One region of the Metabacillus sp. B2-18 genome, then DNA from elsewhere that is predicted to be linked to it. Evidence: predicted binding sites of a transcription regulator. Region 1 holds the regulator's gene; each other region holds the start of a gene.
What was found. Region 1 encodes Rex, which represses fermentation and respiration genes when NADH is low (regulators of the CRP and FNR family bind a similar motif). Its sites were predicted from a motif close to TTGTGAAATATTTCACAA; they were not measured.

Region 1 (3,063 bases):
ATAAAAAAATGAGACTTATCACGAGTCTCATTTTTTTATGTTCTCTTCTTCAAACCGCGCCTTTTGTGCCTTTCGATAGGAAATACGGGAAATCCAGATGCTAATTTCATATAAAATAAACAACGGTATGGAAACCATCAAATGGGACGCTAGTTCAGGCGGTGTGATTAAAGCTGCAATAACTAACAATACAAAGTATGCGTATTTTCTAACCTTTGATAAAAACATAGGGGTAACAATTCCTAATCTAGTCAGGAACATTATTACAACCGGTAATTGAAACAGTATACCAAATGGCACCGTTAGCTGTAATAAGAACGAGAAATACTCATTCACTCCGATAACTTGATTTATATCCAAGTCAGTTGATATTCTTTCCATAAAGTCGATTACAAACGGAAACAGGATAAAGTAAGAAAAGGAAATCCCGAGAAGGAATAACAAAAGTGAAATAGGAATATAGCTCAATGTTACTTTTCTTTCTTTTTCATATAGACCTGGACTAACAAACGACCATAGCTGATACAAAATAATCGGTGAAGTAATAACAAATGCTATTATGAAAGCGAACTTCATATAAACCATTAATGGATCTGTTAAATTAAAAGCATTTAATGTTAATGATTTTGCTTCGTCTGTTTGTTGCAAATAAATAATAATCGGTCTGGAAAGTAGAAATCCAGCTATAACCGCTACGAAAAAGAAAACGACAGCAATAACGAGTCGTTTTCTTAGTTCGGTTATATGTTCCATGACCGACATTTCATCATGTTTCATATCGGTTCATCCTATCTTACTTGACTTCTTCCTTTTTCTCTTTTTTGCTGTCTTGCTCATCATCGTCGTCTGCTAAACCTTTTGTTGCATTTTTAAATTCGCGAAGTGTATTACCTGCTGCTTTTCCAAGTTCAGGTAGCTTTTTTGGTCCAAAGATAAGTAATGCTACAAATACGATAAGTAAAAGGCTTCCGATTCCTACTGTTGGCATCGAATCCACCTCCTTTTCTGGGCTATTATTTATTTCTCCTCATGAGGATAATGTTTTAAGAAATATACTAGAGACTGTAGCTCTACTGCTAAATCGATATGATGAATTCTTATTTCATCCGGCACGTTTAATCGTGCTGGTGTAAAGTTTAATATTCCTTTAATTCCCTTTGTAATGAGACGGTCTGTTATTGATTGTGCAACTGGCGCTGGTACAGTTAAGATTGCAACTGTAACATCATCAGGAAGATGGTTTTCCATCTCATCTAAATGGAAGACCGGTACCCCACCAATCTCACTACCTACCTTATCTTCGTCTACATCAAAAGCTAGAGAAATAACTGTATTGTTATTTTTAGTGAAATTATAATGTAAAAAGGCCGTTCCTAAATTTCCTACACCAATTAAACATACTTTCGTTATCTCATCTTGATCTAATGTTTTTCTAAAAAAGGATAACAAATAATTCACATTATATCCATATCCTTTTTTTCCAAGAGCTCCAAAATATGAAAAATCTCTGCGGATTGTAGCGGAATCTACTTTTACTGCATCACTTAACTCGGCGGATGAGACACGTTGCTTTCCTGACGAGTGTAAATTTTTTAAAAACCGATAATATAAAGGCAATCTCTTAGCAGTTGCCTGCGGTATTTTCGTTTGGTCTATATTCAATCTTATCCCTCACATTCACACAAACACATATGACAATGCTTAAAGGATTTTGGAGATACTAGTAAAATCCATGTCATATTTCGTTTCTTAAGAAATCGCCGCTTTTACCACCTGTTTTCTCTACTAAATAGGTTGGGCCTATAATCATTCCTTTATCCACTGCTTTGCACATATCATAAACAGTTAGTGCTGTTATGCTAGCAGAGGTTAACGCTTCCATTTCAACACCTGTACTTCCTTTTGTTTTCACAGTAACTGAGATCAATAAAGTATAATGATTATCACGAACATCCCAATCAAACTCAATGTTTACACCTTTTATTGAAATCGGATGACACATAGGAATGACCTGCGATGTTTGCTTAGCAGCCATAATTCCAGCTACTTGTGCAACTGATAATACATCACCCTTTCCTATTTCATGATTAGTAATTTTTTCGTAAACCTCTTTTGTTACTTGAATACTTGTCTTAGCTTGAGCTGTTCTAACAGTCTCTTCTTTAGCCGAGATATCAACCATCTTCGCTCGGCCTTGTTCATTAAAATGAGTAAACTCTGACATATACAAATCTCCTTAAATTAGACTATACACTATTTTTTAGGTTCTGTCTGTTTTGTTATTGTGACAATTATATGGATACAAAAAGCAAGAATCACCCGTTTAACATCTAAGAGTATATGACACACTTGAATCAAGAGCACTTTTCTTTTCCGTCGACAAAATTCGGGTGGTGACAGGCACCCCAAAACTAAGCTACACTTAAAGCATTAGTAGAGGTGAAAACAATGATATTGTTACAAATAAATCAACTTAGTAAATACTTTGGTGCTGACCCTATTTTATCGAATATTAAGTTGGAAGTACAAACTAGAGATAGAGTTGCGATTGTTGGTCGCAATGGAGCAGGGAAATCAACACTTTTAAAAATAATTTCAGGAGCCATGTCCCATGATTCTGGTGAAATTATTAAGCCTAAAGATGTTTCAATTGGATATTTAGCTCAAGACACCGGACTAGAATCTCAATTATCGATTTGGGACGAAATGAATTTAGTATTTAAAGATCTCAAATCAATGGAACAAGAAATGAGAAATCTAGAACAAAGAATGGCAACAGTTGATCCAAGTAATGAAACACAAAAGTTTGAACAACTTTTAAAAGAATATGACACCCTTCAAGTTAGATTTAAGGAAGAAGGCGGATATCAATATGAAGCTGATATACGTTCTGTTCTTCATGGCCTTGGATTTCATCATTTTGATCCGCTGACAAAAATTTCTTCTCTAAGCGGTGGCCAAAAAACAAGGCTTGCTTTAGGTAAGCTATTACTTACTAAGCCAGATCTATTAATATTGGACGAGCCAACAAACCATCTTGATATTGAAACATTAACCTGGTTA
Region 2 (3,063 bases), 330 kb from region 1:
ATGCAGATGGTAGTGAACAAACGAGAATAACATTTGAAGAAAGCAATAATTGGTTTCCACATGTTTCTCCTGATGGAGAGAAGGTAGTTTATCTTGCTTATAAAAAAGGAGAGGTGGAACCTGGGGACCATCCTCCTAATAAGGATGTTGAATTAAGAATCATGTCCAGTACAGGTGGAGAGTCAAGTTTGTTAATCAAGCTGTTTGGTGGTCAGGGTACGATCAATGTAAATTCATGGTCTCCAGACAGTAAGCAGGTGGCATTTGTCAGATACGAACTAAATTAAAGCATAAAAAAAGCAGTAGTTATCCATTTGTAGGGAAATTACTGCTTTTTTATAAATCAATTATAAGTAGTGTTAAATTTCATATCTTCACTTTTTAAAATAAAGTCATTTGCAGATCTTCATAATCATCATTTTTATTGTCATTTTCCTCGATCTTATCACTTTCTTTATGAGAATCATCTGGAATCTCTACAGTTAAGACCTTGTATTTACAATTCTCTTGGTTTTTTTCAAGAGCATCTAGATGCCCATTTTTTTGTAAGTTTTCAAGATACTTCACAACATCCACATATAATTTAGGTCTACCTGTAGAATAGGCATCACTTGAAAAACCATGATTTGTAATAAGATGTTGGCATAAATCTTTTGCAGATATAATGGTGTTTTCTTTTAAATACTGATTTATATAAGAATGAGCTGATTGAATCGTCAAATCATGACCACCTCTTTTGAGCATTTTTAAGGGAAGTAAATAATAGGATTACATTTCATTCTACTACAAATTAGTATCCTAGTTTATTTTAGGATCAATTTTTTTAATACCTTATGTGATCTTTCTCACATTCTTTATAAAATTACGATGTTACAATGATCTCAAGTTGATGATCAACACAACAATATATAATCTCTTGTGAAAAACTTCACAATATAAAACGATAAATTGGAGGAATACAAAATGAATTTAACACTTGGAAATAAAGTTGTATTAGTTGGTACTGGAGCGGTTGGATCAAGTTATGCTTATGCGTTAATGAATCAAGGAATCAGTGATGATTTAGTGCTTGTAGATTTAAATGAGGAAAAAGCGAAAGGTGACGTAATGGACTTAGATCATGGAATTGTTTATGCACCAAATTCTATGAGCATCAAATTTGGTACTTATGAAGATTGCAAGGATGCAGCACTTGTTGTTATTTGTGCCGGTGCAGCACAGAAACCAGGGGAAACAAGATTAGATCTAGTAAGTAAAAATGTGAAAATCTTTGAATCTATTGTAAATCAAATTATGAAATCAGGATTTAACGGAATTTTCTTAGTGGCAACAAATCCGGTTGATATTTTAGCCTACGCAACATGGAAATTTTCTGGATTGCCAAAAGAAAGAGTAATCGGATCTGGAACAGTGTTAGACTCTGCTAGATTTCGCTATTTACTAGGAGAAGAATTCGATACAGCACCAACAAGTGTACATGGCTATATTATCGGTGAACATGGTGATTCTCAGTTACCTGTATGGAGCTCTGCAAATATCTCTGGTACACAGGTTGCACCGAAATTAACAGAGGAACGAAAGCAGGAAATTGCCGTTCAAGTTCGTGATGCAGCCTATAAAATCATTGAATCTAAAGGGGCAACATATTACGGAATTGCAATGGGATTAGCGAGAATTACAAGAGCAATTTTAAAGAACGAGAATGTGGTTTTACCAGTTGGGGCTTATCTTGAAGGGGAAAATGGACACAGTGATGTTTATATCGGGGTACCATCTGTTATCAATCGCACAGGTATAAAGAAAGTTGTTGAGCTTTCTTTAAATGATCAAGAACAGGAAAAATTGACAAAGTCAGTACAAACACTAAAAGATATTCAAGCTACTATTTGGGGTTAGTTTAGAAACCACACAGAGGAGAAATCATCATGTTAGTTGAAACGTTTGACCCATTTCAGCATCTCGCCATATCAGCATTAGTTGCAGCCATACCAATCATATTATTTCTATTATGTTTGACAGTATTCAAAATGAAGGGAATACATGCAGCTCTATTAAACTTAGTTGTAACCTTTTTAATTGTATTAGTAATCTTTAAGCTTCCTTTAGGGGAAGCAATCGGAAGTGTCATTCAAGGGGCAATAGTAGGATTATGGCCGATTGGTTACATCATTGTGATGGCAGTATGGCTATATAAAATAGCAGTAGAATCAGGGAAGTTTGATATATTACGAGGAAGTATAGTAGGCATTTCTCAAGACCAACGGATTCATCTATTATTAATTGGCTTTTGCTTCAACGCATTTCTCGAAGGAGCGGCAGGCTTTGGTGTACCAATTGCAATCTGTGCTGTACTTTTAGTTTCATTAGGATTTAAACCATTGCAGGCAGCGATGCTATGCTTGATTGCAAATGGTGCATCAGGAGCTTTTGGGGCAATCGGGATACCAGTAGGCATCATTGATACGTTTCATCTAGAGGGAGTTACATCAATGGATGTTTCAACGATGACTGCCTTAACATTACCAATTATCAACTTTACAATTCCGTTCCTGCTAGTTTGGTTACTGGATGGTTTTAAAGGTATTAAAGAAATACTACCAGCCATTTTAGTCACATCTGCTACTTATACAGTAACACAGGCAATTATTACAGTAACGATTGGACCAGAGTTAGCCGATATTATTCCATCTTTATTAGCAATGGGTACACTGGCGCTATTTCTTAAAAAATGGCAACCAAAAGAAATATTCTTACTTAATGGGAAAAAATGTGAAGTTGAAAAACATTCTATGAGTGAAGTAATCAAAGCTTGGTCTCCATTTTATTTGCTAACCATCTTTGTACTTATTTGGAGTTTACCAGTTTTTAAAGGGCTATTTGCAGAAGATGGCTTTCTTGCAGGAACAGCAGTGAAATTCATAATTCCTGGGTCTTCAATAGGGGTAGGTATCGATTTAATAGGTGCAACAGGAACGGCGATTCTTTTAGCAGGATTAACAACAGTCGCTTCTACTAAACAAATTCAGTTTATGGATAGCTTTAAACTGTTGAAAAAGACGATTT
Region 3 (3,063 bases), 1.4 Mb from region 1:
CAACCAAATAATCCTGAAGCTCCTTTTAATCTTCCTGTTCTTTCGAATGTTCCAAACATAGAGAAAGCAGTCATTAATGATGGAATAATAACCATAAATGTTAAAACTGTCTGTAAAAACTTCCAAAAGCTTGAGATACCTGGTTCTGTAAGCTGATGGTGAAAGCCAACAGGTATAGAAAATAAAATAAATAACACGAATGACAAACGAGCAAGTGAGTCACTAAAAACTTTTCCGCCAATAATTCTTGGAACAACTACATACCATGCCATATAAGCAGGTAACAACCAGAAGTATACGAGCGGGTGCCCGAAATACCAGAAAAGTGAACGGCTCAATTCAACATTTATAGTATCAACCCAACCAAATGCCCAAGGAATAAATTGAAATAATACAGTTGCTACTACACCTAGGCAAGCAATAATCCAAAGAATAAGAGTAGATATCGTCATATAGGCAAACAAAGGGCTTAGTTGTTTTTTATGTTGTTTTTTCCATTTTACATAATGACCAATAAGGGCAAAGCTGTATATCCAAGTTCCTACTACGAATAGTGCCAAACCTACATAATACCATCCGCTTGCTTGAAGTGGTGCGTAAAATGTGTAAAGAACAGAAGCTCTGCCAGCAATAATTTCGACGGTTGCAAGAATTGTTCCAGCTGTTGTTACAAAAAATCCAATCCATGAAAAAAGGCGTACTTTCGGTCCAAAAGCACCGAGGGAATAGCTCATTCCAGAAATAAGAAATGCAAAGATAAAATAAGTTGTAAAAATAAGTGCTAATAAAACGCCATGTGCTGTTAGTATTTGATAATAGTCAAGCCATGGTGGAAGTGTTAGTGCATCATTTCTAATAAACACCTGCATTAGACCGCAAAATGTACCTATTAAAAAAGCAATATATGCTACAACAATATTTGTAATAGCGAGCTTTCTATCTCCTAAACTAATCTGTTTCATCACTCAACCACCTCAATTGTTGTTTTCATAAAATGATGCCCTGTGCCACAGTACTCGTTACAAATCACCAAATACTGTCCAGCCTCATCAAACGTATATTCCTTTGTATTAATTTGACCAGGTACAACCATCATGTTTACATTTGTTTTTGCAATTGAGAAGCTATGAGTAACATCAGTACTAGCTACCTTAAAAACTACTTTTTTTCCAACTGGTACTTTTATTTCCGCTGGATCGTACCCAAATGCTTTTGCAACGATAATCACTTCATATGTGTTGTCATCAATTTGATGTACACCAGGGTTGTCAAAAGGAGCTGTTTGCTCTACTTTATCAGGATCGATTGTATCCATCCCCCCTGAAGGATGATGATTGAAAGCAAATGCTGTTACTCCAATAATACTTAGAAATAAAACTAAAGAAATAATACCGAATCCTAACCAGATTTTTTCAAATTTATGAAAGTGCATCGTAAAACCCCCTAACTATCGTGATAAATAAAAGAAATAAACACCAAACCACATGACTACAATGAAAAAACCAATGACAAAAACACTAATTAAAGTACCTTTAAGTTCATGATCTTCGTGCTTTATTTTTTTGCTCATCATAATCCCCCTTACATTTTGCTTTTCTTAAGGTAAGGTTAAGGGATTCCAATAAAAATTGATGTGATAAATCTCACTTGAAAAATAAAAAAAGTGAACTCATATAAGAGTTCACTCTGCTTAATATCCTATTATATATGAAGCCTCAGTTATCCCCACTGTGCTCCCCACTTTTTCATTTCTTTTAACATTATATTTAAAGCATGGCCTTTCTCTGTTAAAGTATATTGAACTGTCACAGGTACAGTTGCAAAGGTTTCACGAGTTAGTACTTCATGACTTTCTAAATGACGAAGTGTATCTGTTAGTGCTTTTGGACTGATATTCGGGATTGCACGCTGTAGTTCACCGAATCTTCTTGTTCCATCAAAGAGTTGTTTAATAACAAGAAATGACCATTTTCCACCTATAATATTTAGTGCTTTTTCAATGGAACATTCAATATGTAACTCGTTTGCTTTCTCCATAGTATCCCCCTTATAGTTACTATAAAAAGTAAAGTAGATAACTTATTTTTTATTATATCAATAATATTTCAGTACTTGTATACCATTTGGCAACTATATATAATTTACAAATGTAAACGATACCACAAATAACATGTTCATTCATTTTGTTAAAGGAGATGTTGAGATGAAATATAGACGTTTAGGCAGATCAGGATTAAAAGTAAGTGAAGTAAGCTTAGGAAGCTGGCTTACATATGGTGCTTCTACTGAAAAAGATAAAGCAGTTAAAACGATTGAAACAGCCTATGATTTAGGACTAAATTCATTTGATACAGCAAATGTATATGCAACAGGGGAATCTGAAAAAGTTGTCGGAGAAGCACTTGGTGGGTACAGTCGTGATTCATATGTGTTAGCAACCAAAGTGTTTTGGCCGATGGGGGAAGGACCTAATGATCGTGGACTTTCTAGAAAGCATGTGTTTGAACAGCTTCATGCCAGCTTAAAACGATTAAATACTGATTATGTGGACATTTATTACTGTCACCGTTATGATCCAGAAACACCTGTTGATGAAACATTAAGAACCATTGATGATTTAGTTCGCCAAGGAAAAATATTATATGCAGGTGTAAGTGAATGGACAGCTCAACAAATTCAAGAAGCAGTTGGGACTGCAGAGAAATATTTATTAGATCGCATTGTTGTAAATCAACCGAACTATAATATGTTTCACCGTTACATAGAAAAAGAAGTGATCCCGGTTAGTGAACAGCACGGAATTGGTCAAATTGTATTTTCTCCATTAGCACAAGGTGTATTAACAGGAAAATATAGTTTAAATAACCGAGCTCCAAAAGGAAGTCGTGCAACAGATCCTAACTCGAACATGTTTATGGATCAATTATTAAATGATGAAACACTTACAAAGGTTGAACAACTAGGAAATCTAGCTAAAGAGTTAGATATTAGTTTATCTCAATTAGCGATTGCATGGATTCTACGTTTACCTAATATCGCGAGTACTCTAGTTGGTGCAACAAA
Region 4 (3,063 bases), 410 kb from region 1:
CCATTGCAAGTGCTACAGTTAACACGGGGAATGCGAAAACAATGATTAAGTTTGCAATAAGAGCTGACCATGTGAACATTGGCATTTTCATTAATGTCATACCAGGTGCTCTCATTTTCATAATCGTCGTGATAAAGTTAATACCCGTCATCAGGGTTCCTATCCCTGCAATCTGTATCGCGATCATATAATAGTTCGTACCTACAGATTTACTAAACTCTTCACTTGCTAGTGGGAAATATGAAGTCCACCCTGCGTCAGGTGATCCACCAACAACGAATGAAATATTAAATAACATAGCTCCCATAAAGAATAACCAGAAGCTTAAAGCATTAAGACGTGGGAATGCAACATCACGTGCTCCAATTTGCAGTGGAACAACCAAGTTCATGAAGAACATGATAAATGGCATCGCCATGAATAGAATCATAACAACCCCGTGTGTTGTGAAGATCTCATTATAATGCTGTGAATCGAGTAACGTATTATCAGGAACCGCTAGCTGTGCACGAAGCATAATTCCGTCCACACCACCACGGAATAACATAACTAACGCGGAAATTAAATACATAATACCGATACGTTTATGGTCAACTGTTGTTATCCATTCACGCCATAAATAACCCCATTTTTTAAAGTACGTTAATCCAGCAATGATAGCAATCGTAGTTAAACCAATGGCTACCATCGAAGCATAGATTGCAAAGCTTGGATGAGGTACGGCAAAACGATCAAAGAAATCCATACGTTTGTGACTCCTTTCGGAAGTGAATTTATTTTAAAGATCCGATATCTTTTAAAGATTAATGATTACTGTGTTCTGAATGGTCCTCTTCGTGTGAGTCAGTTTTAGTTGTTTCTGCTTCATGTCCTTCATGTTCAGACTCTGAACCTTCTTCACTGTGATGACCGTGATTTGGTGGAGCAAACTCTAAATGAGTTCCCGTATATGTTAATTGACCAAGATGACCTGGCTCTAATAACTCTTCAAATTCTGTTTCAGTAAGTGGTTCAGCTGTTTCTTTTACTTCGTCCACCCACTCATCAAATTCAGTTTGAGACATAGCTGTTACGTTAAACGTGTTATCAGCAAATCCTTCACCACTAAAGTTTGAGTTTCTTCCTAAAAATTCACCAGCATGATCTGCTGCAAGATGAAGTGTTGTAATGTGATCATTCATTGCATACTTTTGTCCACCAAGCTGTGGAATCCAGAAACTTGTAATTGGTCCATGTGAATATAATTTAAATTCAAGCGGACGATCTGTTGGTACATATAAATAGTTCACCGTTTCAATATTTTCTTCTGGATAACTAAAATGCCATTTCCAGTTAGAAGATGACGCATAAACAACTAAAGGCTCTTTATCTTCATATCCTTCAGGCTGTGCTTCAACAATATAGTTACTTTGCACTGACACAAAAGAAAGATAAGCAACAATAATAATTGGTACCCCTACACAAATTGCTTCAACCCATACATTTCCATGAATGTGTGGCGGCTCATAATCATCAGGCATGTTAGAAGCACGATATTTCACTAACATATAAGCTAATAGTCCAAGAACAACAAGAACGATAAACAACATAATTCCCATAGATAATAAGATGTCACTTGCTAGTCTTTCTGCCTGTGGCCCTTTAGGATCTAAAACCAGTAACGGCTCACATCCTGATAACAATGCGGCAATGGAAACCATAACTGTGAACAAAGTCCATTTTAATTTCATATAAGTACTCCTTTCTTTCCTTCACATAAGCTTCTTCTTTCTATACCTACATCATCAGGGTTAGATACCCCGACAACACTTTGTGAAAACATGCACAAGATCAGTGTGAAAGATCACACAAGATCGTTAATCACATCATATCAGACGTTCACTGATAAGTTTATTGGTAAATTCATGTGTCATATATCGTTCAACTATTAGTCACTTTTTCGTAATATATTGATCATAAATTGTTCACTTTTATGGAAAAATTTCTACTTACATGGGATGGTGTGCTTGTAATGGTGGGGGATGGGAAATGAATTGTTTTTAATATCCTGGTTATAGATTCTGTCTCTGGTTGATCCAGTAGATGACACATCAAATTTTTGCCCCGCCCAACAGGACTCTTCCTAACATAGAAAAAGGCCGCAAACAGCGGCCCTTCTTTTTGGGATTCCTATTACAAATTCCGACAAACTTCGGGAAGTGACAGGCACCTCATCCAACTCTCTCTTCAGCAACTTTTTTTATATACCGATTCCTCGTTATCAAAAACTCCCTCATGTACTGCTCCAAAAACAGTCGGTCCGCGATTTTTCCTATGAATCCAAATGGAGAGGTGTAGTCGAATGTGTCGAGCATGAGTGTGCCGTTTGGTTTTTCGATGAATTCGTGGACGTGGTAGAAGCGTTTGAAGGCTCCTTTTTCCATTTCGTCGACGAATCGGTTTGGGAAATCAAATTCCGTAATCCGAACAGTTAGGTTTTGTTTGATTCCAAAGTGGACGGCTTCCCATGTGACCGTTTCGTTTAACTCGATTAAGCCACTTGTTACACCACCAATCGCACGTTCATTTGTTTGACTTGTGGATTGGGTATGAATATCAATATCTCGCGCAACATCAAAGCAAATGTCACGAGGGGCATAAATAAACATATCTGTCTTTATGATTGGCACGTTATATCTTCCTTATCTTAAAATCTTAGTAACTTTTCACCTGCAGCAGGTCAAAACGGTTTCCATAGAGATCTTCAAACACAACCTCTGTTCCCCATGGCATTTCTTGGGGTTCACCTAAAAAGCGCACCCCTTTTTCTTTCATTATATGATATTCACGCAAACAGTCATCTGTTTCAATCACCAAAAATACATGATCCGCAGCTTGTGAACCTACACGTGCCTTTTTCTCATCATTATCGGCTTCTACAAATACAATTGCCGTTCCGCATTCTCGAGAAGGAGCAACTGTTACCCAGCGCATGCCTTCTCCAAATGAGTTGTCAGTAAGCAAAACAAACCCGAGCTTATTAATATAATAATCAATGGCTTCATCATAATCTGAAACAAGGAT

Region 2: a site for Rex is predicted at 917-934, ahead of LPC09_RS25120 (L-lactate dehydrogenase). Genes of this name have one in related genera too.
Region 3: a site for Rex is predicted at 1,632-1,649, ahead of LPC09_RS20225 (cytochrome c oxidase subunit 2A). Genes of this name have one in related genera too.
Region 4: a site for Rex is predicted at 1,811-1,828, ahead of qoxA (cytochrome aa3 quinol oxidase subunit II). Genes of this name have one in related genera too.

Annotation. Positions count from the first base shown of each region.
Region 1 is NZ_CP088245.1:239,941-243,003, reverse strand. It holds gene LPC09_RS01390 (YdiK family protein) at 1-12, shown strand, start outside; gene tatC (twin-arginine translocase subunit TatC) at 28-777, opposite strand; gene LPC09_RS01380 (twin-arginine translocase TatA/TatE family subunit) at 794-988, opposite strand; gene LPC09_RS01375 (redox-sensing transcriptional repressor Rex) at 1,018-1,662, opposite strand; gene moaC (cyclic pyranopterin monophosphate synthase MoaC) at 1,736-2,224, opposite strand; gene LPC09_RS01365 (ABC-F family ATP-binding cassette domain-containing protein) at 2,449-3,063, shown strand, end outside.
Region 2 is NZ_CP088245.1:5,045,076-5,048,138, reverse strand. It holds gene LPC09_RS25130 (TolB family protein) at 1-287, shown strand, start outside; gene LPC09_RS25125 (DUF3895 domain-containing protein) at 382-720, opposite strand; gene LPC09_RS25120 (L-lactate dehydrogenase) at 964-1,896, shown strand; gene LPC09_RS25115 (L-lactate permease) at 1,926-3,063, shown strand, end outside.
Region 3 is NZ_CP088245.1:3,977,702-3,980,764, reverse strand. It holds gene LPC09_RS20235 (b(o/a)3-type cytochrome-c oxidase subunit 1) at 1-962, opposite strand, end outside; gene LPC09_RS20230 (cytochrome c oxidase subunit II) at 962-1,432, opposite strand; gene LPC09_RS20225 (cytochrome c oxidase subunit 2A) at 1,448-1,570, opposite strand; gene LPC09_RS20220 (winged helix-turn-helix transcriptional regulator) at 1,720-2,037, opposite strand; gene LPC09_RS20215 (aldo/keto reductase family protein) at 2,204-3,063, shown strand, end outside.
Region 4 is NZ_CP088245.1:4,965,129-4,968,191, forward strand. It holds gene qoxB (cytochrome aa3 quinol oxidase subunit I) at 1-745, opposite strand, end outside; gene qoxA (cytochrome aa3 quinol oxidase subunit II) at 804-1,730, opposite strand; gene LPC09_RS24800 (SRPBCC family protein) at 2,211-2,669, opposite strand; gene LPC09_RS24805 (VOC family protein) at 2,695-3,063, opposite strand, start outside.